One region of the Mucilaginibacter yixingensis genome, then DNA from elsewhere that is predicted to be linked to it. Evidence: riboswitches for the same ligand, from Rfam matches in the RefSeq annotation. Region 1 holds a riboswitch; the other holds the start of a gene.
The links. A riboswitch is a leader RNA that binds a small molecule or an ion and turns the genes downstream of it on or off. The one in region 1 is predicted to bind S-adenosylmethionine.
Positions count from the first base shown of each region.

Region 2: another riboswitch for S-adenosylmethionine. It lies ahead of metH (methionine synthase); the one in region 1 lies ahead of ABZR88_RS12655 (redoxin domain-containing protein).

Region 1 is NZ_CP160205.1:3,111,004-3,126,568, forward strand. It holds gene ABZR88_RS12640 (KUP/HAK/KT family potassium transporter) at 1-1,163, opposite strand, end outside; gene ABZR88_RS12645 (response regulator) at 1,599-1,982, shown strand; gene ABZR88_RS12650 (sigma-54 dependent transcriptional regulator) at 1,983-3,317, opposite strand; gene ABZR88_RS12655 (redoxin domain-containing protein) at 3,567-4,196, opposite strand; SAM riboswitch class I at 4,436-4,544, opposite strand; gene ABZR88_RS12660 (CHAD domain-containing protein) at 4,679-5,455, opposite strand; gene ABZR88_RS12665 (4a-hydroxytetrahydrobiopterin dehydratase) at 5,465-5,695, opposite strand; gene ABZR88_RS12670 (Rrf2 family transcriptional regulator) at 5,788-6,225, opposite strand; gene hmpA (NO-inducible flavohemoprotein) at 6,361-7,578, shown strand; gene ABZR88_RS12680 (hypothetical protein) at 7,747-8,226, opposite strand; gene ABZR88_RS12685 (hypothetical protein) at 8,302-8,661, opposite strand; gene ABZR88_RS12690 (MBL fold metallo-hydrolase) at 8,793-9,878, shown strand; gene ABZR88_RS12695 (hypothetical protein) at 9,905-10,684, opposite strand; tRNA gene ABZR88_RS12700 (tRNA-Leu) at 10,858-10,939, opposite strand; gene ABZR88_RS12705 (helical backbone metal receptor) at 11,011-11,796, opposite strand; gene ABZR88_RS12710 (undecaprenyl-phosphate glucose phosphotransferase) at 11,798-13,198, opposite strand; gene ABZR88_RS12715 (D-sedoheptulose 7-phosphate isomerase) at 13,347-13,919, opposite strand; gene rfaE1 (D-glycero-beta-D-manno-heptose-7-phosphate kinase) at 13,926-14,882, opposite strand; gene ABZR88_RS12725 (nucleoside-diphosphate sugar epimerase/dehydratase) at 15,038-15,565, opposite strand, start outside.
Region 2 is NZ_CP160205.1:5,050,358-5,065,922, reverse strand. It holds gene ABZR88_RS20940 (pyruvate dehydrogenase complex E1 component subunit beta) at 1-154, opposite strand, end outside; gene metF (methylenetetrahydrofolate reductase [NAD(P)H]) at 467-1,426, opposite strand; gene metH (methionine synthase) at 1,623-5,312, opposite strand; SAM riboswitch class I at 5,496-5,603, opposite strand; gene thiL (thiamine-phosphate kinase) at 5,803-6,846, opposite strand; gene ABZR88_RS20920 (DNA/RNA non-specific endonuclease) at 7,198-8,571, shown strand; gene ABZR88_RS20915 (DNA/RNA non-specific endonuclease) at 8,722-10,158, shown strand; gene ABZR88_RS20910 (tyrosine-protein phosphatase) at 10,264-11,004, opposite strand; gene galE (UDP-glucose 4-epimerase GalE) at 11,030-12,055, opposite strand; gene ABZR88_RS20900 (UDP-glucuronic acid decarboxylase family protein) at 12,061-13,053, opposite strand; gene ABZR88_RS20895 (3-deoxy-D-manno-octulosonic acid transferase) at 13,095-14,318, shown strand; gene ABZR88_RS20890 (hypothetical protein) at 14,321-14,731, opposite strand; gene hemH (ferrochelatase) at 14,748-15,565, opposite strand, start outside.

The sequences.
Region 1 (15,565 bases):
TTTTTGTAGCGCATAAAGTAGTACATCAATATAGTGGTCATCAGCATGGCAATGGTGATGGAGAAGCCATAAGCCGCCGTCATTGCCTCTGAAGTACGGAAGTATAAGGTAACCGCGATACAGCCGAAACACAGAATCCAATTGACGCTTGGGATATAGATCTGTCCGCGAACGTTAGACGGATATTTAATGGTGATGCGCGGCCAGAAGTTCATACTCACCGCCTCGCTAATCAACGTAAACGAGCCACTGATTAACGCCTGACTGGCAATAATGGTTGCCAGCGTAGCAATACAAACAGCGGGAATAATAAAGCTGTGCGGCACAATGGCAAAGAAAGGATTCACCTCAACACTGGCTGTTTTTTGCGTTAACACCCAGGCCGCTTGCCCCAGGTAGTTAAGCACCAACGAGGTTTTTACCAACATCCAGCTCACCTGGATGTTTTTGCGTCCGCAGTGGCCAAGGTCTGAGTATAATGCTTCGGCACCGGTGGTACACAAAAACACAGCGCCCAGCAACCAGAAACCTTTAGGGTGTTCAATCAATAACCTAAGGCCATAAAGGGGGTTAAGCGCTTTAAACACCACCGGGTAATGCGCAACCTGTACAGCGCCCAATGTAGCCAGCATCAGGAACCAGATTAGCATCACCGGCCCGAAAGCGGCTCCTACCACGTTGGTACCAAACTGCTGAAAGAAGAAGAGCAATAATATAATGGCAATTACAATCAACAGGATGATGTTGTTACCCGGTATCATATCCTTTGCAAGCGCAGGTACCAAGCCGAGGCCTTCAATAGCCGAAGTTACAGAGATAGGCGGCGTAATGATACCGTCTGCCAGCAACGTACCGGCACCAATAATGGCCGGAAATGCCAGCCACTTGCCATAGCGACGTACCAGGGCGTATAGGGAAAAAATACCGCCCTCGCCGCGGTTATCGGCCTGCAGGGTAATGAAGATGTATTTGAAGGTAGTTTGCAGGGTGAGCGTCCAGAAGATACAGGATACGGCGCCAAGCACCATAAACGCATCGGCGCGGCCGCCTTCCTTTAACAGAGTTTGAAATGTGTACAGCGGCGATGTACCAATATCGCCGAAGATGATACCGAGAGTGATCAATAGCCCACCCGCGGTTAGTTTTCTAACATGCGGGTTCATTTAAATTAAATGGGGGTTTTGTACCACCGGCATCAGCACCAAATTTAGCGCAACACCGGTTTTAGGGGTGAATGAATGTAGAAATGTGAACATGCCACGCCAATGGCAATAGCCGTACCACAATTAAAAAAAACTTTAAAAATTTACTTATTTGCCGCTTTTGGTCTGTGGCCAAATTTTACACCACCCCAAAATGGCATGGTAGGTATACCAAAATGAAAAGGTGCCTTTTATTAACAAACTCACAAATCACACTCTAAAAAGTTGTCATTTTTGCAACACACATCAACACCTGTTAAATTTATGGCACCAACAATGCATTACAAACAACCGTAACTCAAAACTGTTAAAACAAGGCAACCCAACATCGTTCTTTATCAAATCGGTGTAACTATTGCGCAACGCCCCGTTATCAGCGGGGGTTATTGAGACTGAATGGAGCAACAACACATCGTTATTATTGAAGACGACGCCGACCTGCGCGACGTAATGACCCATATATTAACCGCTGAAGGATATCGTATTACGGCGTTGCGTGCCATTGCTTCTCTGGAAGATTTATTAAGTGCCAATGCCGATTGCTTTGTGCTGGACGAGCAGTTGCCTTATGTAAGCGGTCACATTATCTGCATTATGCTTAAAAGCAAACCCGAAACACGCCATGTACCCGTGGTTCTTATTTCGGCCTCGCCGGGGTTGCAAGGCCATGCAGATCTATCGCAGGCTGATGCGTTTCTGAGTAAGCCTTTCCACCATATTAGCGATCTGCCTAATACCATCCACTCCCTGCTTGACAAGCGAATCAAAACGCTGGCTTAATTAGCCTAACTGATACTCTTCCAGCTTGCGGTAAAGCGTAGTAAGACCTATATTCATTAAACGGGCTGCTTCTGTTTTGTTGCCTTTGGTGTGGGCCAGTATCTTGCGGATGTGATTCTTTTCAACCTCGGCCATTTCAAAAACCGGAGTACCATCGTCCTGCGCCTCATAAAAATCAAGTGGCAGCAGATCGGCTTTAAGCGTATTACCATCGGCAACAATTACGGCACGCTCTATCAGGTTTTTCAACTCGCGGATGTTGCCACGCCAGTTATAGCGCTCTAACTGGCGCATCATAGTTGGATCGATGCCATCCATCTTGCGGTTCATCTTGCCGGCATACTCCTGCAGGTAATAGTTAGCCAACAGCGGAATATCCTCTTTACGCTCGTTAAGCGATGGCAGCATGATACGAAAAACCGACAAGCGATAATACAAATCCTGCCTGAAATGGCCTTTCTGTATCTCATCCTGTAAGTTGCGGTTGGTGGCAGCAATAATGCGCACGCTAATTTTGTAAGTTCGGGTATCGCCCAGTTTGATATATTCGCCAGACTCCAGCACACGCAGCAATTTTGCTTGCAGATCAATGCTCATCTCGCCTATCTCATCCAGAAAAAGCGTACCGCCGTCGGCTTCCTCAAAAAGTCCTTTTTTATCCTTTAAGGCATTGGTAAAGGCGCCGGCTTTATAGCCAAATAGCTCGCTCTCTAACAAATCTCGGGCAAAGGCACTGCAGTTTACGGCCACAAAGTTTTTTTGCTTGCGGTTGCTGTTGTAGTGAATGGCCTGGGCAAAAACCTCTTTACCAGTACCTGTTTCACCCAGCAGCAACACCGTTGTATCAGTCACCGCTACCTTTTGAGCCAGATCAATAGCCTCGTGTATAGCTTTAGACTGACCAATAATGCCATCAAAACTATGCTGATCAATAATGCGGTTTTCTATCTGATAAAGGCGATATTGAAGCTCGGCTTTTTCGGTAGCTTTGGCTAGCAGGGGGAGTATTTTATCATTGTCGTCGCCCTTGGTAATGTAATCAAAGGCGCCGTTTTTTATAGCGGCCACACCATCATGAATAGTGCCGTAGGCTGTCAGGCAAATCACCTCGGTATATGGCTTCTTTTCTTTAATCTGCTTCACCAGTTCAACGCCGCTGCCATCTGGCAGTTTTACATCACTAAGCACCACGTGGATGGTTTCCTGTGCCAATAGCTTCAGGCCCTCTTTAGCGCTGGCCGCCTGAAAGGTGCGGTAGCCTTCTAACTCGATGATGCGCGAGAGTAGTGCCGATAGCTTAGTTTCGTCGTCGATGATGAGGATGTTGGGTTTCATATATGAACTAAATAAAGGTATATCAATTTTGTGATGATTGCATCTGCAAATCTGATACCGATTTTCTGTTCTAACCCAAAACAAAAGGGGCAGTGCATGATGGCTCATGCTGCCCCGTTGCGCCCTTGCGGCTGTTATAAACCTAAATATAAAAGATGAGCAAGACCTCTCCTAAATCCTCTCCGAAGGAGAGGACTTAAGAACTCACTATTAATCTCCCTCTCCTTTGGAGAGGGCCGGGGTGAGGTTTTACGCTGTTTGCCTGTAACTGGTACCGCGTACAGCAGCCAGCAGAAAATTGGAATTTACAGATTGATACACATCGGTATCAATATGATCATAGATCACTTGCTGACCGGCATCAAGCACGTAAGTAGCTAAAAGTGATATGTTATTATCAATGCCCGAATAGCGGTTCCAGGCTGGATTTTGCTCTGAGTAAATGCCAAAGGCTTTGCCCAGGGTATTATCAGCATCAATATAAAAACTGAGCGAAAGGCTGTTGGCCCAGGTAATATCTTCAATTTGTTTCGGGGTGGCATCGCTGGTAATGATGAGCAGATTACCGCCCAGCGCCCTGATCTCTTGTTGGAGGTTATTGAGCTGACGCAGGTGCGATACGCCATACTCACCCCACTGCGGCGACCAAAAACTGATAACCAACGGCTTGCTGAGCAGCTTGCGAACAAGCAAATGCCCATAGCTGGCCGAGCCATTGTAAAAGTGACGCCAGTTATTAAAAGCTTTATCTAAACCAAAGTTGCGCACCACGGCACCAGTTTTAAGTGGTTGCAGCGGCCGACGTTTATTGAAAGGCAATTCAAGTTCGTTAACAATTTCTATCAGTTCAAAATTTGGGAAATGGGCATATGTTGACATGGTATAAAATACTAAAGCATTAAAAATTAAATGAATAAAACAGGAAAACCGGGTGGTGGAACGTATTGGGTCAACAACAATACGCCATTGAACTGATAGGATGCAAAACAGCTATGTGCTGAAAGCGTGGGGCGGCATTGTGCTGAAGTGGTTTCATTTTGCTATCTATATTTATATACTTCCTTTTCGTTTTATCCATGAAACACCGGGGCCGCCCGCAGGTAAACCGGTAATCACTCTGCTTATCTTTCCCCACCTTTCGGCAGAGCAGGAATTAGCACCTTTTACCTTACGGTACAGGTTGCTAAGACATCAAAGGGCCTTTCCCTCAGTCTTTCTGGATAAGTTTGAAAAAGAACATTTTTAACTAACTGATACAAACATAAATCTTTTAAACTACTAAACCAATAGACTTTATAGTATATATTCACAAACAGCTGAATATCAATATTTAATTTTTAAATAAACATTAAATAGGCTATTTAACTTAACTGAGGAAGAGATAAATTGCCAGCCGTGGTTGCCTTATTATACATATCCTTGGCCGTTTGCTTTACGCGCGATTTGAGGTGAGCGTCTTTTCTATTAATCGTATTGAGTGCAGACCTATCATTTTTAAATAGCTGTTTAGCTACCTGGTTATCGTGCCAGTCGCCAATGGTTATTTGAAGGCGGTCAACGTACTCTTTATTAAAGCCAATATTGAGTGAAGGGCCAACCAGGCGCTGATTATAAAGCAACACCTTGAGCTGTTTACGACAATTGTGTAAACGATTGTCAAAACAAATACGGCCTAGGCTCTTATCAATCTTCTTCAATTTATTGGCATAAAACAAGCTGACGTGCACTTTGCCAATAGGCTTAATTTCCTTGTGGATCTTTTTTTTGATGCGGCTTAATTTGTGTAGCCGCCGGGTAGCCAGCGGCCTGAATTTAGCCAGAGCCTTGTCGCGTTGTTTTAGCTGCTCGTCCAACAATCCGGCTTTGATGAGTTGTTTGCGGGCCATAACCAGGTGCAGATCTACAGCACGAATCTCCCCTGCCCTTTTGAACAGTTTTTTTACGGGTTTTAGCTGATACTGCAAATCGAGTTTTTTTTGCGCACTTTCGGCCAAAATCATAAAAGCCCTAATTTTCTTTACCTGCACCCTGAAACGATGCAGATCCTCCATCTCTCCGCTTTGCAAATAAGCTTCCAGGTTGCGTCGCATTTTTCGCCACAACTTATCAAAATAGGTTATTTCGGCCTGTCGTTTCATCGTTGCTGTTTATAAAACACAGTCAATAGCCTTGGCCATCTCCCGGTCTTTATCAGTAACGATATCACCGGCATCATGCGTATTCAGCCAAATCTCAACCTTATTATAGGTATTTGTCCAGGTGGGATGATGGTTTGCCTTTTGCGCAATACTGGCCACACGCATCATAAAAGCAAACGCGGCATCAAAATCCTTGAAAATAAAGGCTTGGTATAGCTTGTTGTTTTCTTCGGTCCACATAATCAATTGGTTTACTGGTACTCCTTTTAAGGATAATACAAATTTAGGGCGAAGGTTTTTATTTTATGCAGATGACGGGCTACTTGTTGCCTTTATTTTTTCAACGAAAGTAATCCACTCATCAATTCTTCATTAAACTCGCCAATAGTAATATCATTCAGCATATCATTAATGCTGTTTCGGATGTCTTTAAACTGGTTATGCAGCGGGCACGGATTAATTTCAGAGCACTGCTTAAGCCCTAACCCACAGCCGCGGAATAGCTTATCGCCATCAATAGCTTCCACTATCTCAATAAGTGGTTGCTTGAGTGCGTCGGCATCAAGATAAAAGCCACCATTAGGCCCTTTTATTGAGCTAATGAGTCCCTTCCGGCTTAGATCCTGTAATATCTTGGCCAGGAAGTGCTCGGGCGAGTCAATGCCTTCGGCTATTTCTTTAATACCCACACGCTGTCCATTAGCGGTTTTATGCGCTACAAAGAACACTGCACGGATAGCATACTCGCAAGTTTTTGAGAACAAAGCCATAAGATGAACCAAAGATAAGAAAATAATAAAAGATATTTTTGTCTTTTATTATTTCTTGTCTACTTTTGTCCTGTCAATCATCAGCGCGCAGATTGTTGTTTCCAAATAAAAGACTAAAAGGTATTATTATATTTTATTGCCATGACCAACGAACAAAAAGCCATTATAACGGCCACCGTACCAGTACTTAGAGAAAACGGAGTTGCACTTACCAAATACTTCTATAACCGTATGTTTACCCATCACCCTGAACTGAAAAACATGTTCAACATGGGTAACCAAAAAAGCGATCGCCAGCAAACCGCGCTTGCCCTGGCCGTGCTTGCTTATGCAGAAAACATTGCCGATCCGAGTGTACTGCTACCCGCAGTAGACCATATTGGGCACAAACACACCAGTCTTGACATTCGTCCGGAGCATTATATTATTGTAGGCACTCAGCTGATTGCTTCTATCCAGGAAGTACTGGGTGATGCCGCAACGCCAGAAATTATTGACGCCTGGACAGTAGCCTATAACCAATTGGCGCAACTGATGATTGGCCACGAGGCCAGCTTATATACCCAGCAAACCAACCGAGACAATGGCTGGACAGGCTGGCGCCCGTTCCTTGTGAAAAAGAAAGTAGCCGAATCTGCAGAGATCACTTCTTTTTACCTCTACCCTGCCGATGGCGGCAAAGTGCCTGCACACCAGCCCGGGCAATACATCAGCTTACGCACTTTTTTACCGGCGCTTAACCTGAAACAGGCGCGCCAGTACAGCATATCAAGTGCACCCAATGCCGATTACTACCGTATATCTGTAAAAAAAGAGCTAGGGCCAGATCTGGACGCCAACGGCCTCATCAGCAATTACCTGCATGATTTTGTAAAAGCAGGTGACACCGTAGATCTTACCGCCCCTGCCGGCAACTTTATTCTAGGCGGCGATGTTGATGCGCCGGTAACCTTTATTAGCGGCGGCGTTGGTTTAACACCATTGGTAAGTATGCTGCATACCCTGGTTGACCGTAAACATGCGCACCCTATTACCTGGCTGCACGGCTGTCGCAATGAATCTGTACACGCATTTAAAGAGCAAATTGCTGCCATTGCCGAGCAGAACCAGCAATTAACACAGCACGTGTTCTACAACCAGCCATCTGAAGCAAATAAGGCGGCGGGTATTTTAGAGGGACATCTGGATATTAAAGAGGTATCGGATCTCGCATTGAACCCTGAAGGCCATTACTTTATTTGCGGTCCATCGGTATTTATACAAAAACAATATCATGACCTGGTAGCTGCAGGCGTTAAAAAAGACCGGATCTATTTTGAAGAATTTGGTCCGAGTGTGTTAAGCCTCAACTAATGTTTATATAAAGAAATTCTCTTGGGTTGAGAAGATCGACGGAGCCCCTTCGTCGATACCCGGCAGTTGAGGGTCAGCTGCCGGCTTTTTTACTTTAAACCGAGGCAAGCAAAAACACAAAAGCCGCATCTACATCTGTAAATGCGGCTTCTTTTAGAATAAAACAGCTTATGCTGCTTGCTGCGCTGCTTGTTGCTGATTAATAAAAGCTACCCAGCTTTTAACCTGTTCGGTCATGACTGTCAGCTTCATTTCATTATCTTGGAATTTTTTAAAAAACAGTAACTGCTCCAGTAAACGGCCACGCTGATCTGTTATCTGTAGTGTTACCTCAAACACAGCTCCATTACGTTTTTCTTCAGAAAGTGCGCAACTATACGCTGGTTTTAATGGCAATACTATCACTGGCTCTTGCAGCGTATCGAGGTAAAGCAACGTTTGTTGTTGCTCATCCCAACCCAGCATCCGGTTGCCAATGGCTTCAATACGACTGATTTTTAATTGATGTTCGGCAGCGGCGCTTTCTAGCGCCTGCTGTAGTAAATTATTTTTCTTGCGGGCGGCACGTTTTGCCACAATTACCGCCGGGATAATAAAACAGAGAAGGAATAATGCCGCTATAACAGCATTTTCAAGCATATGATTCATATATGAATAAAAATTACAGGTGAATGCGGCAATTGCCGCGAATAAGAAAACTTAACTTGATTACCGTTTGCCGAGTTATAAAAACTCGTGGAACGGATAAAGTAAACACCTGTAAAAAGAGGGAATAACACCGGCTGACGCACTTGTTCTGCTATGAAGCACATAATCGTCAACCTGATTGGCAGGTTCAAAACCATTACTTTTAAGCCATGGAATAAACGCCGTGGTTAACCGACCGGCAAATACATGGGTAGTTGGCGTTTCTTCTACCAGTAAACCAGATGAAGATGCCGCTTTAACATACTCCTTGCTGGCTTGCGACCTAACTTGGCCAGCATCCTGCTGCTTGCCGATAGCCGCGGCCGATCCACGCAATGGAAACCAGAGCGCGAAAATCAGTAACGGACCAATAAGCAGACGTGGCAGCTTAAACATTTTGCAAAGATAGCTTTACTGATGCGTTTAATAAAATACTGAACTTTGTAGAATGACGCAGGCTTCAATTTCTTAATGATTAAAATATTTAATCAAATTAAACGTTATAGGCTTAATTTAATATTTAGCGCATGACGAGGAGTTGTTTGGGGATTGGGGTAGCTGCGCTGTTGCTAACAGCAATTACAGGCTGCGGCATGGTGAGGTCAATGGGTAAAGATCCTTCCGGGGCAGAACTTACCAAGCTAGAGGCGTTACCAAATTTTAAAGATGGCTCTTTTGAGAATCTGGCCGAACGGTCTGACTCAACAATTAGACATAATCTGATATTTCATCATCGCCCTAAAACTATCAGACCCTCACACGAGTTACCTTGGGTTAAAACCGACCTGAACGCGCTGCCAGACCCCGCCCCTACCATTGTTTGGTTTGGCCATTCATCCTTACTCATCAAAACCGGCGAAGGCAATATCCTCATCGATCCTATTTTTAGCAACCATGCCGGACCGGTACCCGGATTAATTACGGCATTTCCAGGCACCAAACATTATCATGCTGCTGATATGCCGCCCATTGATGTGTTGATCATTTCGCATGACCATTATGATCACCTGGATTACCGTACCCTGATCAAACTAAAAGACCGGATTAAAATGGCGGTAGTACCTATGGGGGTAGGATCTGATCTGGTGTACTGGGGCTTTGATCCTAAAAAGATCATCGAACTAAATTGGAGTCAGTCGACTACGTTGCCCGGGGGGCTGCAAATAACGGCCACTCCTGCACAGCATCGCAGCAACCGCTCGTATAGCAAAGAGAATAAAACCCTTTGGGCATCTTACGTAATACAAGCAGGCAAATACAAGTTGTTTTACAGTGGCGATAGTGGCTACGGACCGCACTTCAAACAAATAGGCCAACAATATGGCCCGTTTGACCTGGCACTGCTGGAATGCGGCCAATACAGTCCTAACTGGCCGTGGACCCACCTGTGGCTCGGACAAACGGCTCAGGCAGCCGTTGATCTGCAAGCTCACTTACTGCAACCAGTCCACTGGGCCAAGTTTGTAGAGGCAGACCATCCGTGGAACGAGCCTATAGAAAAACTGATGCCCGCAGCGGCCAAACTCAACGTACAGGTCAACGTACCGCGCATTGGCGAGCCCTATACTCTGGGCGATCCGCCTAAACAAAAAGTATGGTGGGATTTTGAGTAGATCCGTTAACCGCTCTAGTAGTAAGCTTAGAATTTAACCAGCAGTTTTTCTGAAACCAGTTTACCGTTGTTATAGTACTCAAAAAACCATTCGTCATTTACTTTCAGAACAATGCCGTTAACGGTATCATTGCTGGCTATAAAGTAATTTTCTGAAGAAGTCTTCAGGATGGTTAATACTTTTTTAGGAGTTGTATCAATCAGTTGATATCCGTTAGGAATCGCCTGGGCATACAGTGTTTTGCCCTCCTGGTTAGTTGCTGGTTGCACTACGGGTGTTACCGGAGGCACTGTTGCAGCTGCTGGTTTTACCGTTACTGACGATGGTGTTGGCACAACAGTTGTAGCAGCCGCTGTCTGGTTCACATTTCCGTTTGATCCATTATAAGTATATGAAACCTGATCTAGTGATGAGAATGCATCTCTCAAGGCCAAATTATAACCTGTATTATAATCCTTCTCCCGGCTTGTACCTACTTTACTGGTAAATACAATATTCCCACGGCAATCTTTTAAGGTAAGTGTAAGTTTGGTGGTAAACATATTGCTTTTTTCTGCCACATCAGCACTTAATACCTGGCACTTATTGTTGGCTATTTCGGCAGGCAATTCATTATTATCAAAAAAAACTGTGAAACCCTTATTTTCTAAAAGCTGCTTGGTCATGCTATTTAAAGAATATTGATCAGCCTCTTTGAGGAAACTAAATCTTTCGGGCACAATTACATATTTGTAATTATTGATAGATGTTTGAGCAAACGCTGAAGAAAACAGAAACAGACAGAATATTAGAATATACCTTTTCATACCAAATAATTATGACGGCAATTTAGATATTAAGCCGATTAAAATTCATTCTGGCACGAAATTTAAATTAGTGTTAATCCCCAACAAACAGAAACTGGTGATATACTTTATTACTAATGAAAAAGTGACGCGAAAATAAAAAACCGCATTTGCAGCTTGCAAATGCGGTTCTGTGCGGAAGAAGGGACTCGAACCCCCACGCCGTGAAGCGCCAGATCCTAAGTCTGGTGCGGCTACCAATTACGCCACTTCCGCAGTTAGGATTTTTATTGAGTTGGCAAAGATATAACTTTATAACTAAACCTCAAATCATTTTTAACAGAACGTTATTTTAGCCTGTTAATCAGCCGTATAAAATATTCAGGGGCTTGTAAAAGACGGCTTCCATACCACGAAAACATCTCCCCGTCTACCAATTCTACCCTCGCTTGAGGTATTATTTCCGCTATTTCCTGAATGTGTTTTTCTTTAAACGGATACGGTTCTGACGAAAGCAGCACCACATCAGGCTTTACGCCGCGCAGCATATCTTCGGTAAGCTGCGGGTAACGTGTAACTGTCAATGCATCTTGCCAGCCACAGCGGCTAAGCATATCGTCAATAAAAGTACTTTTTCCGGCTGCCATCCAGGGCTTGCGCCATATCAGGTAAACCACGTTTAATGGCGAAGAAGATTCAGCTTTCAATCTATCAAAGGCCCGGGTAATTTGCGAGGTGAGCATTGCCGCCTGTTGTACCCGATCTGTCAATGCTCCAACCCCGTTTATCATCTGGAGGGCACCTTCTAAATCGTCTACATCTGTTACATACACCGGAAACTCTGCCATCAATTGCTCTATCTGGCCGCGCTCGTTCTCTTCCTTATTAGCAATGATGAGATCGGGCTCTAGCGAACGAATCAGCGGAATGTCCAGTTGTTTAGTACCACCGACCTTTGTTTTAGTGGCAACCTTATCTTGTGGGTGAATACAGAATTTAGTTAGCCCAACCAGTTGCTGACCTAAGTCCAGATCAAACAGCAATTCAGTTTGTGAGGGTACCAGCGAAATAATACGTTGAGGTGGAGCGTCCATGGTTAATTTACGTCCCAACTGATCGGCAAATAGCGGCATATCAGAATGCGTTTTCTTCGCCACGGATGCTGTTCCAAACAGTAAGGAAGATGATCTTGAGATCTAATAGGAACGACCAGTTTTCGAGATACCAAACGTCGGCCTCTACCCTATTCATCATATCTTCGGTAACCTTGGTTTCGCCACGGTGGCCCTTTACCTGCGCCCAGCCGGTGATACCTGGCTTCAAGAAATGGCGCACCATAAACTGGTCAATCAGTTTGGAGTATTCTTCGGTATGGCTAATCATGTGAGGGCGCGGACCAACTATAGACATGTTTCCCCTCAATACGTTGAAAAACTGGGGTAATTCATCAAGACTGGTACGGCGCATAAATGAACCGATGCGGGTAATACGCTTATCATTACGGGTGGCCTGCACTTTATCGGCATCGTTATTAACACGCATGCTTCTAAACTTAAGGCATTTAAAAGGCATATTATCCCGGCCTGAGCGCATCTGCTTAAATAATACAGGGCCTTTAGATTGCATTTTAATAATAATAGCCAGTATGGGGTACAGCCAGCTCAATATAAAAATGATAACAAAAAGAGAAAATGCTACATCGAATAACCGCTTAATCATTCGGTTAAACATGCTCTCCAGTGGTTCTGGCCTGATAGATATTACCGGTATGTGCTCAAAGTTTTGCACCAACATGGCCTTTTTAGGCGTAATATAATATTCAGGAATAATGCGAAAACGGATAAGATGCTTGTCGGCATCCACCATCAATTGCTCTATTTTCTCAGATTGCGCTACCGGTAACGCACAATATATTTCATCAACCTCGTTTATAATCACGTAGTCGATGCAATCATCTGTACTACCTAGATAAGTGCTACCGGGTGCTACGCGCGAAGGATCATCATCAAAAAAACCAGCCACAGTGTAGCCCCTGTCTGGGTTATTTTCAAAAAACTGATAAAGGTCTGTCCCAACGGCACCTGCGCCCACAATGATGATATTACGTGTATCAACCAGTAATGTACGATCGTTTTTCCTGATTGTTAGAAATATCAACTTCCAGACGCCTACCAAAAAACCAAATAACGCTAGCGAATAGAATAAATACTCGCGCGTAATAAAGTAACTCTTGGTGCCGATGATAATGATGGTAAAACAAATGAGCGATATAAAAAGCAAATAAGTTTTAAATACGCTCTGATAAGTGCGGATAGAGTCTTTATTCAACACCCTCTCATACAAGCCCGTAATATTGGCTGCCAACAGCCATATCAAATTGAGCACCAGTACTACAGGCAAATAATTCTTATTACTTGCCCAAAAGATGTAAGATCTGTCAACTATCAGATATGCAATTACCATGCTAAGATTTAGTATAGCATAATCAATAGAAAGGTTGATCGCCTTGATAAAAGTAGCGTACCTATAAATCATTACAATCTAAACATTCAGGCTAAAAGAGGTAAGGTATTAAAATCTTTACGCGAAAGTAATATAAAATTTGGTAATAATGCCGACAGGCAATATAAAGACCGGAACAAAAATAAGCATTGCTCCTTTTAGGAATATATTTGTAAAATATTTAGCTGATGCTGTCTACATGAGCACAAAGAATATGCCCAATTAAAATGTGTGCTTCCTGTATGCGGGCTGTTACCATGCTATCAACAACCAGGGCAATATCACATATCTCTTTCATTTTACCCCCATTGTTCCCGGTAAATCCAACTGAACTACAGCCAATCTGCTTACCTTCTAATAGAGCCCGTACTACGTTTTCGCTATTTCCGCTGGTAGAGATACCTATTAACAAATCGCCCGGCACGGCCAGGGCTTCTACCTGACGAGAAAATACGCGATTAAACCCGTAATCATTGCCAATAGCGGTAAGCGCAGAAGTGTCTGTAGTTAAAGCAATAGCCGGATAGGCTCTGCGTTCTTTTACAAAACGGCCTGAAAACTCTGCCGCAATATGCTGCGCGTCTGCAGCACTGCCGCCGTTTCCAAAAAGCAATATCTTGTTGCCTTTTTTTAAGGTGTCGGCAACCAATTCGCAAACTGCAGTTATCTGGTCAACAAAAGCCGGCGAACTTACCGTTTTTATAACCTCCTGATGTTCCTGCATCTGCGTTAATATGCTATTCTGGATATCCATCCCCTCTTATTTTAATTGATTTATCTCTTCTAACGTGGCAACCGCACTGCCAAATTTAGCTACTACTACAGCAGCAGCGTGGTTTGCAAAGTTACAGGCTTCATTAATGGACAGCCCGTTTGCTAAAGCAAAGCTCAGAGCGGCAATTACGGTATCGCCGGCACCGGTTACATCAAATACCTCTATTGCTTTGGTTGGTATTTTGTCTAGTTGATGATGATGATAGATGGCTATGCCGTCTTCAGACAAAGTAACAACAACAGATTGGCAATTGGTAATTTCAGCTATCTTCTGGCAGGCTTGTTCAAGCGTCTCGTTATTAACAATATTTATACCAGAAGCCAGGCTGGCTTCTTTTTTATTAGGCTTTATTACAGTTGCTCCGTAGTATTTTGACAGGTCTTTATGCTTTGAGTCAACTATGCTGATTATTTGATGCTGGTTGCACAAGCTTAGCAGCTTTTTTACCAGATACGGACTTAACACCCCTTTGCAATAATCAGAGATGATCAATACGTCTATCTCTGAAATTTTCTTTTCAAAAAAATCCAGAATACCGTTAGCTATCTCATCAGTACAATAATGCTTGTCTTCTTTATCCAGGCGTATCAGTTGATGCCTGCTTACAATGACCCTGGTTTTGATAGTTGTGCGGCGAGATGAATCTTTTACCAGGTGGTAAAACGCCGGCTGTGCATTCTTAAGCTCAGTGGCCATAATCTGGCTCGCTTCATCATCACCACATAAACTGATAATGGAGGCATTAGCGCCAAGCGACTTCAGGTTTTCAACCACATTGCCCGCACCGCCAAGGCTGTATATTTCATTTGTAACATCAACAACCTGAACGGGTGCTTCTGGTGAAATTCTATCGCATGAACCTTTGATATAATGATCAAGCATCATATCACCAATTACACAAATATTTACTTTCTTACCTTCTGGGAAGCTATAATGCGGCATTATTTAAATAATAGTATAAAACGAAAAGTGATTATAGAATCCTACAACCACTTAACTTGTTTTGGCAAATATCGTTATTTGAACTGTGTTTTCCTGACGCACTTTCGTTTAAATTGTACCGGTCAGAATGAAACACGCAGTAAGGTTAAAAAGATTTATAACGCAACAGGTACCTCTTCAACATCAAACTCTTCAAAAATAGAGTTATTGCTTTTATACTCTGGTACAATTTCTTTCATTTTACGCACTACGTTATGATCGCTAAATGAACTGGATAGTTTTATCAGTTCATTAATGTGCTTGTTTATTTGCAGGTATGACTGTTTACGTACTTTGGCGATCATGATTTTTTCATGATGGGTAGGCACTGTGTTCTCAGCATCATTCAACAGCTCTTCGTATAGCTTTTCACCCGGGCGCAACCCTGTAAAAGTGATCTTAATATCCTGATCTACCACGAAGCCAGACAAGCGGATCATCTTTTTGGCCAAATCAACTATCTTAACCGATTTGCCCATATCAAACAAATAAATTTCGCCACCACTACCCATTGATCCGGCCTCTAACACCAGGCGGCAGGCTTCAGGAATAGTCATAAAGTAGCGGGTAATTTCCGGGTGGGTAACCGTAATAGGTCCGCCTCTTTTAATTTGATCTTTAAAACGTGGAATTACAGAACCGTT
Region 2 (15,565 bases), 1.9 Mb from region 1:
GCTTAGCGCCAAACTCATCAAGCATACCCTGGCTAACTTTATAGGCACCATTATACTCGGCAACCTCTTCGCCCATCAGGTAAATATTTTCGTCCTTGCGCATTTCTTCGGTCATCGCTTCACGAAGCGCTTCCCTGAACTGAATTTCTCTCATTATCTATATTAAATGAACTGTTTTTGCAGCGGCAAATATAAGGATTAACCCATTAAAAACAATTGCCGCAAAGTGTATATAGCATACTGATAAATATTTTACAAAAACCTGCACATTACACTGTATTTAAGGCTACAAGCAAAGACTTGTTAGTGTAAAATTTAGTTTTACAATTGATTGCCTAAAGGAAAATTGAATTTGCTTTAAAAAGAGGATTGCAGAATTTATGCACCTAAGCCCAAGTGTGTTTGCGAGGCAAGATTTTTTTGATTTAAGTCTCGAAATGACATCGGGGAGAGGAGCATATATCTCCTAAAACACCGCCGAAGCAATGCGCTTAGTTGGCTCAGGGTTACCCATAGTGTAAAAATGCAGTACCGGTGCACCAAATTTCACCAGCTCTTTACACTGATTAATCATCCACTCAATACCTATCTCTTTTACGTCTTTTTCTGACTTGCACCCGTGGATCGCGTCACTCAGTTCTTCGGGGATATCAATATGGAACGTTTTAGAGAGCGACACCAGTTGTTTGCTGTTGGTGATGGGCTTTAGTCCCGGGATAATCGACACGTTAATATCGTTCTCGCGACATTTCTTCACAAAATCAAAATAAGCCTGATTATCGAAGAACATTTGCGTTACGATGAAGTTGGCGCCCATCTCCACCTTTTGCTTCAGGTATTTAAAATCGGTTTTGAGGTTTGGTGCTTCGAAATGCTTTTCTGGATAACCGGCCACACCAATGCAGAAATCGGTGTGCATAATATGGCTGTCAGAATCTTCATGCAGGTAAACGCCATTGTTCATGTCCACCACCTGTTGCAGCAGATCTGTAGCGAAGCAGTGTCCGTTATTGTTGGGCACAAAGGTAGCGTCTCCGCGACGAGCATCGCCACGCAGCACCAGCACGTTTTCAATGCCGAGGAATTGCAGATCAATCAGCGCATTCTCGGTTTCATCTTTGGTAAAACCACCGCACAGCATGTGGGGCACGGTATCTACCTTGTACTTGTTCATAATAGCGGCACAAATAGCAATAGTACCCGGGCGTTTGCGGTAGGTGAGTTTTTCCAGCAAACCATTATTGTGCTGTTTATAGATATAATCCTCCCGCAGCGAGGTAACATCAATAAAGGGCGGATTAAACTCCATCAAGGGATCGATGGCGTTATAAATACCCTGTATGCTGTGCCCCTTCAACGGCGGGATCAGCTCAAAAGAGAATAAGGTTTTGCCGTTGGCGTTTGCTATGTGTTCGGTTATCTTCATACCCCCTGGCCCCCTAAAGGGGAAGTTTATTTAAATGTTATATCTCAAGTCATGCCGAACTTGTTTCGGCACCCTACAGAACTATTTAACTGACTTGCCTCTACCCACTTTGTATGTGGGTTCCCGAAACAAGTCCGGGATGACCAGTGGATCAAAATCCTGTCAATCCCACTAATCCGTTAAATCCTGGTTCAGACTAATAATTAATATTCGGCCCCAGCCATCTTTCAGCTTCTTCCAGCGGCATATCTTTACGGATAGCGTAATCCTCTACTTGATCTTTGCTGATTTTCCCTAACCCGAAATATCTTGATTGGGGGTGCGAGAAATAGAAGCCACTTACCGATGCAGCCGGTAACATAGCCAGGCTTTCGGTCAGTTGCATACCGGCGTTTTGCTCCGCTTGCAGTAGTTCGAATAGCGTGGTTTTCTCGGTATGATCCGGACAGGCAGGATAACCCGGCGCCGGACGAATACCTTGATATTGCTCCTTGATCAGTTCGTTATTGCTCAGGTGCTCATCGCTGGCATAACCCCAGTATTCTTTACGTACCAGTTCATGCATTTTCTCTGCGAAAGCTTCGGCCAGGCGATCGGCCATGGCTTTGGCCATAATGCTGTTGTAATCGTCGTGGTCTTTTTCAAACTCGGCTACCAGCTCATCACAACCCAAACCTGCGGTTACGGCAAAGCCGCCCCAGTAATCAGGCACGCCGCTTTCTTTTGGCGCGATGAAATCTGACAACGCATAATAAGGCTCGTCTTTCACTTTCTCTGCCTGTTGGCGCAGCGTGTGAATTTTGGTGAGCACCTTCGTGCGCGTTTCGTCTGTATAAAGCTCTATGTCATCGCCTACGCTATTAGCCGGCCAGAAACCGATGACGCCGTTGGCTTTCAGCAATTTATCGTCAATGATGCGTTGCAACAATACCTGTGCATCGTCATACAATTTTTTGGCTTCGGTACCTACGTATTTATCGTCAAAAATCTTTGGATAACTGCCGCGCAACTCCCAGGTATGGAAGAAAGGCGTCCAGTCGATGTACGGCACCAGCTCTTCCAGCGGATAGCTTTCAATCACTTTAACACCGCTCACGGCAGGCTTTGGCGCAACATCACCATCCAGACTGATCACAAATTTCTTTTCGCGGGCTTCCTCAATCGGTACAAAGCGTTTGTCTGACCGTTTGTTCAGGTGCGCTTCGCGGGCTTTCTCGTATTCGGCTTTTATACCGGCTATGTAATCAGCCTTGCCATCTTTGTTCATCAAACTGCTGCACACGGTCACGCTACGCGATGCATCCAGCACGTGGATAGCTGCGCCCGAGTAATTCGGGGCAATTTTTACCGCGGCATGGATACGTGAGGTTGTCGCACCGCCTACAATCAGCGGCATGGTAAAACCTTCGCGCTCCATCTCTTTGGCAAAGTGCACCATTTCATCCAACGATGGGGTAATCAGACCGCTCAAGCCAATAATGTCTACATTCTGCTTGCGGGCCTCATCCAATATTCTTTGTGCGGGCACCATTACGCCCAGGTCAATCACTTCAAAGTTGTTGCAGGCCAGTACCACGCCTACAATATTTTTACCAATATCGTGCACATCGCCCTTAACGGTAGCCAACAGAATTTTGCCGGCTGATGAACTTTGTCCGCCACCGCCCAGTGCTTTCTCGGCCTCAATAAATGGCAGCAGGTAGGCCACGGCCTTTTTCATTACACGGGCAGATTTTACTACCTGCGGCAAAAACATCTTACCGGCGCCAAACAGGTCGCCCACGATGTTCATACCATCCATTAACGGACCTTCAATTACTTCCAGCGGACGGGCATATTGCTGACGAGCTTCTTCCACGTCGGCATCCAGGTACTCAATAATGCCTTTTACCAGCGCATGCGACAAGCGTGCCTGAACAGGGCCTTTGCGCCACTCTTCGTCTTTCACTACCTCTTTGCCTTTACTTTTTACGGTCTCGGCAAATTCTACCAAACGCTCGGTAGCATCAGGGCGGCGATTCAGCAACACGTCTTCTACCATCACCAGCAGCTCTTTCGGTATCTCTTCGTAAACTTCCAGCATACCGGCGTTAACAATACCCATATCCATACCGGCACGAATGGCGTGATACAAGAAAGCCGAGTGCATGGCCTCGCGCACCACGTTATTACCGCGGAACGAAAACGAAATGTTACTCACACCACCGCTCACTTTGGCGTGCGGCAGGTTTTGCTTAATCCAGCGGGTGGCTTCAATAAAATCAACCGCGTAGTTATTGTGTTCTTCCAGACCGGTAGCTACGGTCAGAATGTTTGGATCGAAGATGATATCCTGCGGAGGGAAACCCACTTCGTCTACCAATATATCATAGCTGCGTTTACAGATCTCTATACGGCGCTGGTAATTATCGGCCTGGCCATTTTCGTCAAACGCCATTACTACCGTGGCAGCACCATAGCTTAAAATCTTACGGGCATATTCTTTAAATTTCTCTTCACCTTCTTTCAGCGATATGGAGTTCACAATGCCTTTGCCTTGTAAACATTTCAAACCGGCCTCAATAACCGACCACTTTGAAGAGTCGACCATGATAGGCAATTTGGCAATATCAGGTTCAGAAGCAATCAGGTTCAGGAACTTGACCATGCTCGCTTCCGAGTCGATCATGCCCTCGTCCATATTTACGTCAATTACCTGGGCACCGCCTTCTACCTGCTGACGGGCAACCACCAGGGCGCCTTCAAAGTCTTCTGCCAAAATCAGCTTAGAGAATTTTGGCGAACCGGTGATATTGGTACGCTCACCCACGTTTACAAAGTTGGTCTCTGGAGTAAGAGTTACTGATTCCAGACCACTCAAACGCATAAACGGATCAACCTCGGCTAATTTGCGGGGCTGATGTTGTGCGGCTCTGTCGGCAATGCAACGGATGTGGTCTGGCGTGGTACCACAGCAACCCCCAACAATGTTTACCATGCCGTGCTCCATAAAATCATCCACCTGGTGCGCGGTTTCGTGTGGTTGCTCGTCATACGCACCAAACTCATTTGGCAGGCCAGCGTTAGGGTAGGCCGAGATGAACACATCGGCTTTATTAGAAAGTTCTTCCAGGTGCGGGCGCATCTCTTTAGCACCCAGCGCACAGTTCAAACCTACCGATAGCAGGTTGGCATGGCGCACCGAGTTCCAGAATGCCTCTACCGTTTGGCCCGAAAGGGTACGGCCCGATGCATCGGTAATGGTACCAGAGATCATCAGCGGCAAACCATGATGGCCCGGGTTTTTCTCTTTCAGCTCATGCTCATAACGCTGGGCAGCATATAAGGCCGCTTTTGCGTTCAGCGTATCAAAAATAGTTTCAATCAACAACAGGTCAGAACCGCCATCTACCAATCCGCGGATCTGCTCGTAGTAAGCCTCGGCCAGATCATCAAAGGTTACGGCACGGTAGCCCGGATCATTCACATCTGGCGATAGCGAAGCCGTACGGTTAGTCGGCCCAACGGCACCGGCCACAAAGCGTGGTTTTTCTGGTGTGAGTTTATTGTACTCATCCACCACCTCGCGGGCCAGGCGTGCACCTTCGTAGCTCATCTCATAGGAGAGCTCTTCCATGTGATAATCGGCCAGGCTAATGCGCTGGGTACTGAATGTGTTGGTTTCGATGATATCGGCACCGGCGTCCAGGTATTCTTTATGTATAGCTTTAATCACATCCGGGCGCGTGAGGTTGAGCAGGTCATTATTACCTTTCAAATCACTGGTGTGCTCACGAAAGCGTTCGCCACGAAAGTCTTCTTCCGTTAGGTCATAGCGCTGTATCATGGTGCCCATGGCCCCGTCAATGATCAGGATGCGTTTCTTTAGTTCTTGTCTGATATCCATTCTCTTAGATGTGAGATATGAGATTTGAGATGTAAGACCGTGCGTCTTTATCTTCCTCACTCATCACGTATTCGATATAGATTGATCAATTAAAACCCAAGACAACGGAGTAGTCTCAAATCTCACATCTCATATCTATAAAAAAGCAGCTTATATCGAAAAGTCGGGTAGTATTTTGACTTTCGCTTATCTTTCCAGAACCTTAAGGGGTTCAAGTAGAATGTAGCACCTTGTAAGTACAGGTTGCTAAGACTTCGCAGGGTCTAATCCCTCCGTCTTTCTCTATAAGCGGTGCAAAGTTGCACAATAGGGGCGTAAATTGCAAATGGAAAGTGTGAGCGCAGTGTAAAGAAGGCCTGCCTAATCACGTCATTGCGAGGAACGAAGCAATCTCTGTACTTGCACGTTCAGCATACTTGCCGGACAATCCTATGCAGAGATTGCTTCGTTCCTCGCAATGACGCGGTGGCTCAAACGGGAAACTGAAAGCTTATTCCCCCTTAAACGCGTTCCACCCCTGGGCTTTCAGCTCGTGTACGTTACCCGTACGACTCACCAGGTTGCGCCCGGCAGACGCCTCGGTGATATGACCAATGATGCTGATATCGGGTTGATTTTTCAGCTTATCGTAATCTGATTGTTTGACGGTGAACAGCAGCTCGTAATCCTCACCACCGCTCAGGGCGCAGATGGTTGGGTCGAGGTTAAACTCACGGGCCGTGTCGTAGGTCATCGGGTCAATCGGAATTTTCTCTTCGTACAGGTTACAACCTTTGTTGCTTTGGTTGCAAATGTGCAGTATTTCCGAGGCAAGGCCATCGCTCACATCAATCATTGACGTTGGTTTTACGCCGATGGCACGCAGCAGTTCTACAATATCCTTACGTGATTCTGGTTTCAGCTGACGCTCGATGATGTAATCTTTACCCTCCAGGTCCGGCTGAATCTTTGGATTTTCCAGGTAGATCATTTTCTCGCGCTCCAGCAATTGCAGGCCAACGTAAGCGCCGCCTAAATCGCCCGATACGCAAAGCAGATCACCCTCCTGGGCGGTGTTGCGGTAGGCAATATCCTGTTCATCGGCATAACCCAAAACGCTCACGCTGATCACCAGTCCCTGGCGCGATGAGGTGGTGTCGCCGCCAACCAGGTCTACATTATATTTTTCGCAGGCAATGTAAATGCCGTCGTAAAGTTCTTCAATAGCTTCCAACGGAAACTTGCTGGATACGCCGATAGACACGGTTACCTGTGTAGGCGTGCCGTTCATGGCGCAAATATCGCTCAGGTTTACCTGGATAGCTTTGTAACCCAGATGTTTGAGCGGGGTGTATGACAAGTCAAAATGAATGCCTTCCAGCAGCATATCTGTAGAGAGCAGCACTTTTTTGCCGGCAAAATCAAGCACGGCAGCATCATCGCCCACACCTTTTAATGAGCCGGGGTGTTTCAGCTTTATATTTTTAGTAAGATGCCCTATCAAACCAAACTCGCCCAGGTTTTCAAGGCCGGTAGTTTCTTTATTATCAAACATGTCCATTGGCGCAAAGGTAGTGATTAGTTGGATGAGAAGAGAAACAAGAGGGGAGATGCTGGAAACAGGAGCGCTTTTACTTTATCTCTTTATTTCCTGACGGCGGCCAGAGGCCGCGAGATAGTCGTCCACTGGCGAAGACCCGAGCGACTGCGAGGCGCAGGTTAAAGACTTACAAAGTTTTAAAAACATCGCAAGTTTTTTCTCCCCTTTTCCAGACTCCCAAACTTCTCCACATCCGTGAGTAACTAGGCCTTAAACAGCGTATCTTTCCACATCTCAATTTCGTAATAGTGGATCGATATTAACTTAACAGCATTATTATCAATTTGCTAATTAAAAAAATCACCTATGAAATTAAAACAACTCTTTGCCCTTGTAGTGGTACCAGCCGTTCTGGCATCGTGTACTAAACAATCGCTACCCACACAGGAGCCGCTGGCCGCTGTAGCTCCTGTTGCTGCCAAATTGCAAACGGCAACCATTACTCAAACGGTAAACGAAACATTTGAAACCGGCACCAAAGGCGCTTATGCTGCGGCCAACGTTACCCTGGCAACCGGTACCTGGAACATGGACGATGCTCTGATTGGCAACAGTACGTCCGACCGAAAGGACGGCAGTCAATCCGTGCGCATCCGCAACACCGGCACCCTTACCATGGGCTTTGATGTAACCAGCGGCGCTTCTACCGTTACCATTAAACACGCGGTCTACGGTACAGACGGCAGCTCCACCTGGCAGTTGTGGGCATCAAGCAACGGCGGTTCTTACACACAGACCGGTTCAACCATCACCAGCAGCAGCACCACATTGGCTACAGCTAGTTTTACCGTAAACCTGACCGGCACGCTACGCTTCCAGTTGCGCAAAATTACCGGCGGCGCCAACCGCATTAACATTGACGACTTTGTAATTAACAGCGCCGACAGTGGCACCGGAGGCGGTGGCGGTACCGGCGGCAGCACCGGCGATAACAGCAACCTGCTGATGGGCAACCCAAGCGGCGCCACTACCAGCGCCGTAACCTCGCCTGATAATTACCTGATGGACCAAACTTACTACGTTGAATCATACAACCGCGATCAGGGTAAACCCAACTGGGTGAGCTGGTATCTGGGCAACACCTCATTGGGCAGCACTGCCCGTCAGGATGATTTCCGTCCGGATCCAACCCTGCCTTCAGGCTGGTTTTCAGTTGCAGCAAGCGGCTACTCCGGCTCAGGCTTTGACCGCGGACATAACTGCCCATCGGCAGATCGTACATCTACCGTTGCGGCCAATCAGGCTACCTTCCTGATGACCAACATGATGCCACAGGCACCAAACAATAATGAGCAAACCTGGGGTAACCTTGAAAATTACGAACGCACGCTGGTTAATGCCGGTAACGAGCTTTACGTCATCTGCGGATCATACGGCGTTGGCGGTACCGGCTCAAACGGCTTTGCCACGTCTGTTGATGGCGGCCATGTAACCGTTCCATCAAACACATGGAAAGTAATTGTGGTATTACCAAACGGCAACAGCGATCTGAGTCGCGTTAGCACCACCACCCGCGTTATTGCCGTAAATATGCCGAACAATAACACCATCAACAGCGACTGGACCAACTACATCACTACCGTTGATGCCATTGAGTCGGCTACCGGTTATGACCTGCTATCGGCTGTGTCAACCTCCGTCCAATCGGTAATTGAAGCACGTGCAGACGGCGGTATTTAAACCCTCATACTCAACTTATAAATAAAAAAACCGGACGCCTGTTCCGGTTTTTTTATTTGGGCGCCGTATCATTTTATTTACCTTTAAGATATTTAACATTAAGTTAACAAAACTTAATGACATTTGTGTCCCTTCAAACTCTCACTAAGTATGAAAACAAACAAACTAGTTATCTTAACATTTTTTGTTGCGGCATTGGCTGCAACCGGCTGTAAAAAAGACAGCAAAGGCATCGATCCGGTAGACACTACCAAAACCACCCCGCCTGCAAAAGCCTACGTAATTACCGAAGGTTTTGAAAGTGGCAGCAAAACGGCCTATGCCGATGCTACCGTAACGCTTTCAACAGGTTCATGGGATCTTAACGATGCGGTGATTGGCAATTTGGCAACTGATGTAAAAAACGGCGCATGGGCTGTCCGCTTGAGGACCGGCAGCATTTCCATGATGTTTGACATCAATGGCTTAACCCAGATCAGCATCAAACACGCCAAGTATGGTGCCGATGCTGCCTCTACCTGGCAACTAATGATGTCTGATGACGGCGGCACCACCTACAAACAGGTAGGCACCGACATCTCTGAAACCTCAACAACCTTTGTAACCGACTCATTTAAAGTCACAACTACTAAAAAGGTAAGGTTTAAGATCCAGAAAACAGGTACCACACGCATCAACCTTGACGACATTACCTTTAAAGGAACGGGCGACTCTGGCGTAACCGTTACCGATGACGATGGTAACGATGGTGGCAGCACCTCAACACCTGCCGGCGCACGTGATGCTGTTTTTGGCGCAGATGCCCCACCAACCACCGGCGATAATAGCGACTTGCTGATGGGTAACCCGTCAAACGCGGTAGCAGTATCAGCCAACACGACCAACTACCTGATTGACGCACATTACTACACCGAGTCGTACAACAGCACCAAAGGTATCCCTAACTGGGTAAGCTGGCATTTAGACGCCACTAACACCACCGGTGTAACCGACCGTTTGAACAACTTTGCGGCATTTTCTCAACTGCCAACCGGCTATACCGTAGTGCAAAGCAACAGCTACAATGGTTCTGTAACCGGTTTTGACCGTGGCCACAACTGCCCATCTGCAGATCGTACCAGCTCGGCAAACGCTAACTCTGCTACCTTCCTGATGATCAACATGATCCCTCAGGCCCCATACTTCAACCAACACCCATGGGCAGATATGGAAGGTTACCTGCGCAACCTTGCTGCCAATGGCAATGAGCTTTACATTATTATGGGCAACTATGGTACCGGTGGCACTGGCTCCACTGGTTCTGTCAGCAACTCAATCGCTACCAACGGCGTAACCATTACCGTACCAGCACACGTTTGGAAAATTGCGGTGGTTATTCCAACCGGCAACGGCGATTTGGCCCGTGTTGACGCCAGCACCAAAGTTATTGCTGTAGACATGCCAAACATCAATACCGTAGGTTCTGACTGGAAACAATATGTTACCACCGTGCGCTCTATTGAAACCGCAACCGGCCTTAACTTGCTCTCGGCCCTGCCACAAAACGTGCAGGATGCGATTGAGGTAAAAGCCGCAACCGGTTTATAATTAATTAACAGATTTCATAAACGCAGAAAGGGGCACCAAATGGCGCCCCTTTCTGCGTTTTGTAAGTGTTGGTAGCAGAGCCGTAAGCCGCAACCTAAACAAACCCTACAACAACAACTTATTCTTCAACGGATAATCATGCAGCAGTTTCTCTACGTATGTAGTTTGTAATGCTTTCTCCAGTGCAGCTGCATGGCGTGGATGGTGCATATCACTGGAGATAAAATCTACCAGCGCGTGATCAACCATTGCTTCGGCCATTTTTTTGCTTTCAGAGCCATAATAACCGGTTAATGAAATGGTGTTGATCTGCATGGCACAGCCCCAGCCATATAGCTGGTTAATCTCATCTAACGACATGTAATTATAACGCTCCGGGTGGGCAAGGATGGGTTTATACCCTTTCTCGCGCATCCGTTGTACAGTGCCAATCAGGTTAGGCGGCGGCGTGATGAATGATAGTTCGAACAACACATAGTTGTCTTTCATCAACATCAAATCGCCAGTCTCTATGCGCTTTGGGAATGTTTCATCAAAATAATGTTCGGCGGCGGCCTCAACTTCAATATCCATCTGTTGGTTGGCCAATTCTGCTTTCAATATGGCCAGCGCATTGTTGATAGATTCGGGCGTATTGCGGTAATAATCAACCATTACATGGGGCGTGGCGATGATTTTTTGAATGCCCAGATCCATCATCTTTTTGATCAGAAAAATAGAATCCTCGGGCGTTTGCGCACCATCATCAATCCCCGGCAAAACATGCGAGTGCATATCCACCGCCTGTTTGCTGTAGTTGTAATTAATCTCTCTTACCTTTTCTTTACGTTTAAAAAGCCCGAACATTGTTATCTCCCTGCGTATTGTCTATTTAAAACGGATTGGTTTCGATATATTTCTCCCACTCCCAGGCTGATGACATCATTTCGTCAATGCCCAACTCTGCTTTCCAGCCCAGTTTTTGAGTTGATTTGGTAACATCGCCCCAAACCTGCTCCACATCGCCCGGGCGGCGCGGACCAATCTGGTAGTTCAGCTTAACACCTGTAGAACGCTCAAAAGCGTGGATCACCTCCAACACAGATGAGCCGGTACCGGTGCCCAAATTAAACATATCATAGCCGGTAAAGCTTTCTTTCTCCATTAAACGCAATGCAGCTACGTGAGCCTTCGCCAAGTCAACCACATGGATATAATCGCGGATGCAGCTACCGTCTGGCGTGTTGTAGTCATCACCGTGCACGGTAATGTTACCGCGTTTGCCAATGGCAGACTGGGTGATAAACGGCACCAGGTTTTGCGGCACACCAATAGGTAACTCGCCAATCAGCGCACTGTGGTGGGCACCAACCGGGTTAAAATAGCGTAATGAAACTACTTTATATCTGCTGCCGCCAGAGAAGATCATATCTTTCAAAATTTCTTCGGCCACCTGTTTGGTGTTACCATAAGGCGATTGCGCTGGCTTAACCGGCGCATCTTCAGTAACCGGCAACACATCTGGCTGCCCATAAACGGTACAGCTTGAAGAGAACACCAGGTTTACCGGTTTAGCGTAATAAGCATTCAACAGGTTAATTAACGAGTAGAAGTTATTTCGATAGTATTTTAGCGGATGCCCAACAGATTCGCCTACAGCTTTAAATGCGGCGAAATGGATAACACCGGTAATATCCGGTTCGGCCAGTGCCAGGCTGTTTACATCGGCTTCAACGCTCAGATCCAGCTGATGAAAGGCCGGTTTATAGCCAATAATCTTTGTGATTTGGTCTAAAATAGCCAGCTGCGAGTTTGAAAGATCATCTACAATTACCGGTTCATAGCCGGCATTTACCAGTTCAACAACGGCATGCGAGCCGATAAAGCCCAAACCGCCGGTTACCAGAATTTTGCTCATAGGTTTTATTTGGTGTATTGTTTAAAGTCTTTATGCTCCACCTTCTCGATCAACTCCTGTGGTAATGATTTAAAGTATTCATACGTGATCTTCAAACCTTCGCTGCGCGATACTTTCGGCTCCCAGCCCAAAATGCTTTTGGCTTTGGTAATATCCGGGCGACGCTGCTTAGGGTCGTCAGTAGGTAACGGCAGGCTAATCAATTTCTGATCGGTACCGGTCAGTTTAATAATTTCTTCACCAAACTCGCGAATGGTAATTTCATCAGGGTTGCCAATGTTAACCGGGCTTGGATAATCGCTGAACAGCAGGCGGTAAATACCTTCAATCAAATCGTCCACATAACAGAAAGAGCGGGTTTGAGAACCATCGCCAAACATGGTTAATGGCTCGCCACGCAGCGCCTGACCAATGAATGCTGGTAAAACGCGACCGTCATTCAGTCGCATACGCGGACCGTAAGTATTGAAAATACGTACAATGCGGGTTTCAACACCGTGATAGGTATGGTAGGCCATGGTCATGGCTTCCTGGAAACGTTTGGCTTCATCATAAACACCACGCGGGCCAACCGGGTTTACGTTACCCCAGTATTCTTCTGGCTGCGGGTTGATATTCGGGTCGCCATACACTTCAGATGTTGAGGCGATGAGCATGCGGGCACCTTTAGCCAATGCTAAACCCAACAGATTGTGTGTACCCAATGAGCCTACCTTTAAGGTTTGGATAGGAATTTTCAGGTAATCAATCGGGCTGGCGGGCGAGGCAAAGTGCAGGATATAATCGAGCTTGCCTGGTACATGCACAAAATTGGAAACATCGTGATGGTAAAACTCAAAGTTTTCCAAGCTAAACAAATGTTCAATATTGCGAAGATCGCCAGTGATAAGGTTATCCATGCCAATAACATGATAATCTTCTTTAATAAATCTGTCGCAGAGGTGCGAACCCAGGAAACCGGCGGCACCGGTAATTAAAATCCGTTTACGAGATTCCATTTATGCAGGTTTTTACGGCGAAGATAGTAATTTCGCCCTTAATGTTATTGATCTACAACATAGCAAACTATATTTATTATCTACTCATCAAGCTGGTATCTTTTTTTAACAAAAAAGCCGCACAATGGATTGATGGGCGTAAAAATCAAGCTGTTAACACCCATCAAAACAGCATCTGGTTCCATTTTGCATCATTGGGCGAGTTTGAGCAGGGGCGTCCCGTGCTGGAACGTTTAAAAATTGTTTATCCTGACCGTCCTATAGTAATCTCGTTCTTTTCACCCTCTGGTTATGAGATCAGAAAGAACACCCCGCTGGCCGATGCTGTATATTATTTACCGCTGGATACCCGTGCCAACGCCCGCCGGTTTATAGCCGCCATTAACCCAAGCATGGCTATTTTTACCAAATACGAGTATTGGTACTATTATTTTAACGAGCTGCAAAAACAGCAGGTGCCCCTATATATCATCTCCAGCATCTTTCGCCCCAACCAGGTGTTTTTTAAATGGTATGGCGGCCTGCACCGCAAAATGTTGGGCATGGTCAATCATTTCTTTGTTCAGGATGATGATAGCCGGCAATTACTGCAAAATCTTGGCATTGACAATGTAACCGTTAGTGGCGATACCCGGTTTGACCGCGTTTGGGCCAACGCCCAGCAGCCCAAAGACCTGCCACTGATAGCCGAGTTTAAAAACAACCAAAAGTTGCTGGTAGCCGGTAGCTCGTGGCCGCCGGATGAAGATCTGCTGGCACAACTGATTACTGCTTATCCCGATTGGAAATTCATCTTCGCACCGCACGAGATTGGGGACGACAAAGTGAGCCGATTAATGAATGTACTTCCTGCTGATGCAACCGTTCGCTTCTCGCAGATCGCAAATGCATCGAAAGCGCTTTCTAATTACCGCGTGCTGGTAATTGATAACATTGGCATGCTGTCATCACTCTACCAATATGGCGATGCCGCTTACATTGGCGGAGGCTTTGGCGCGGGCATCCACAATACACTGGAAGGCGCAGCTTTTGGCCTACCGGTTATCTTCGGACCCAAATATCAAAAGTTTCGCGAAGCACGCGAGCTGATTGCCTTACAGGCTGGCTTTAGTATCAATAATCAGGAAGAGCTAAATAGTATTGCCGCCAAGGTTTTAGGCGATGCCGGTTTTAGAAATGCTGCAGGAGATAAAGCCCGCAATTATGTGGCAAATAAGATTGGGGCAACCGAGGCGATTGTGGGGTATATTATCCGAGAAGACTAGTTTTATTCAAGCACCACGTCTTTATCTCCATACTTATCAACAACCTGTTTCACGCCAGAGTGCTTCAAATCAAGTGCTACCTGCCTGATGCCATAGTCTTTCCAGCCGTAGTTCCCGGGTTCAAGATCAAAAAGAGCGGTTTGTTTCCAAAAAACGGTTAACACATTTCCTCTTCTGGCCATTCGCGAGTTTAATCCAACGTCAAACCATCTGTCGGCAATAGGCCGATCGCGATAAATAAAATCGATTTCTGACAGCGGATAACTCTTTTTTAATCGCCTGCGCAGTAATCTGCTGTAGGTTACGTAAAGAACACCGGCTTCAATATTTAGATATTTGACGGTAGACCAACGGTACAGATTGACTAGCCAGAGGATAATTATAATTGAAAAGAAAACTACTATAACTACCATGATTGAAGTCAGTGAATTACCTGTTCTTCACCATCCCCTCCAGGGCATCAATAAATAGGGGGTTATCGTTCAGGCTTTCTACCAGCTGCACGTGCTCACCGCCGTGCTGTTTAAACTCGCCATCGTACTCCACAGAAACCTCATATACGGTTTCCAGGCAATCGGCCACAAAGGCGGGACAAAATACCAGCAGTTTCTTTTTACCTTGTTTGGCCAGGTCTTCAATCACCACGCTGGTGTATGGCTGCACCCATGGATCGCTACCCAGGCGAGATTGAAAGCATACCGTGTACTGCTCTTTCTTCAATCCCATTTTTTGGGCAATCAACCGTGCGGTGTCATATGATTGCGCTGAATAACAGAACTTATTCACATCAGTCAACGTCTGGCAGCAATCGGCCGATTTCAGGCAGTGATTGTGGGTATGGTCACACTTCACCAGCTGGCGTTGCGGCAAGCCGTGGAAGCTGAACAGGACATGGTCAAATTGCTCAGGCTGATGTTTCTGGGCGTTTTGGGCAAAAGCCTCAATCATCAACGGGTTATCATGGAAAGAGTTGATAAACGAGATATTAGGAATAGTAGGCCACTGACCCACCAAACGCATCACCTTCTCATACACCGAGCCGGTACTGGCCGATGCATACTGCGGGAACAGGGCAATTACACGGATATCTTCTACCAGCGCAGCCTTCAATCGATCTAAAGCCGCCTCAATAGATGGGGTTTGGTAGCGCATAGCCAGCTCTACCATATACTCATCTCCAAGGCGCTTTTGCAGCAATTCCTGCTGGCGGACGCTATAGTAAAGCAGGGGAGAACCTGTCTCGGCCG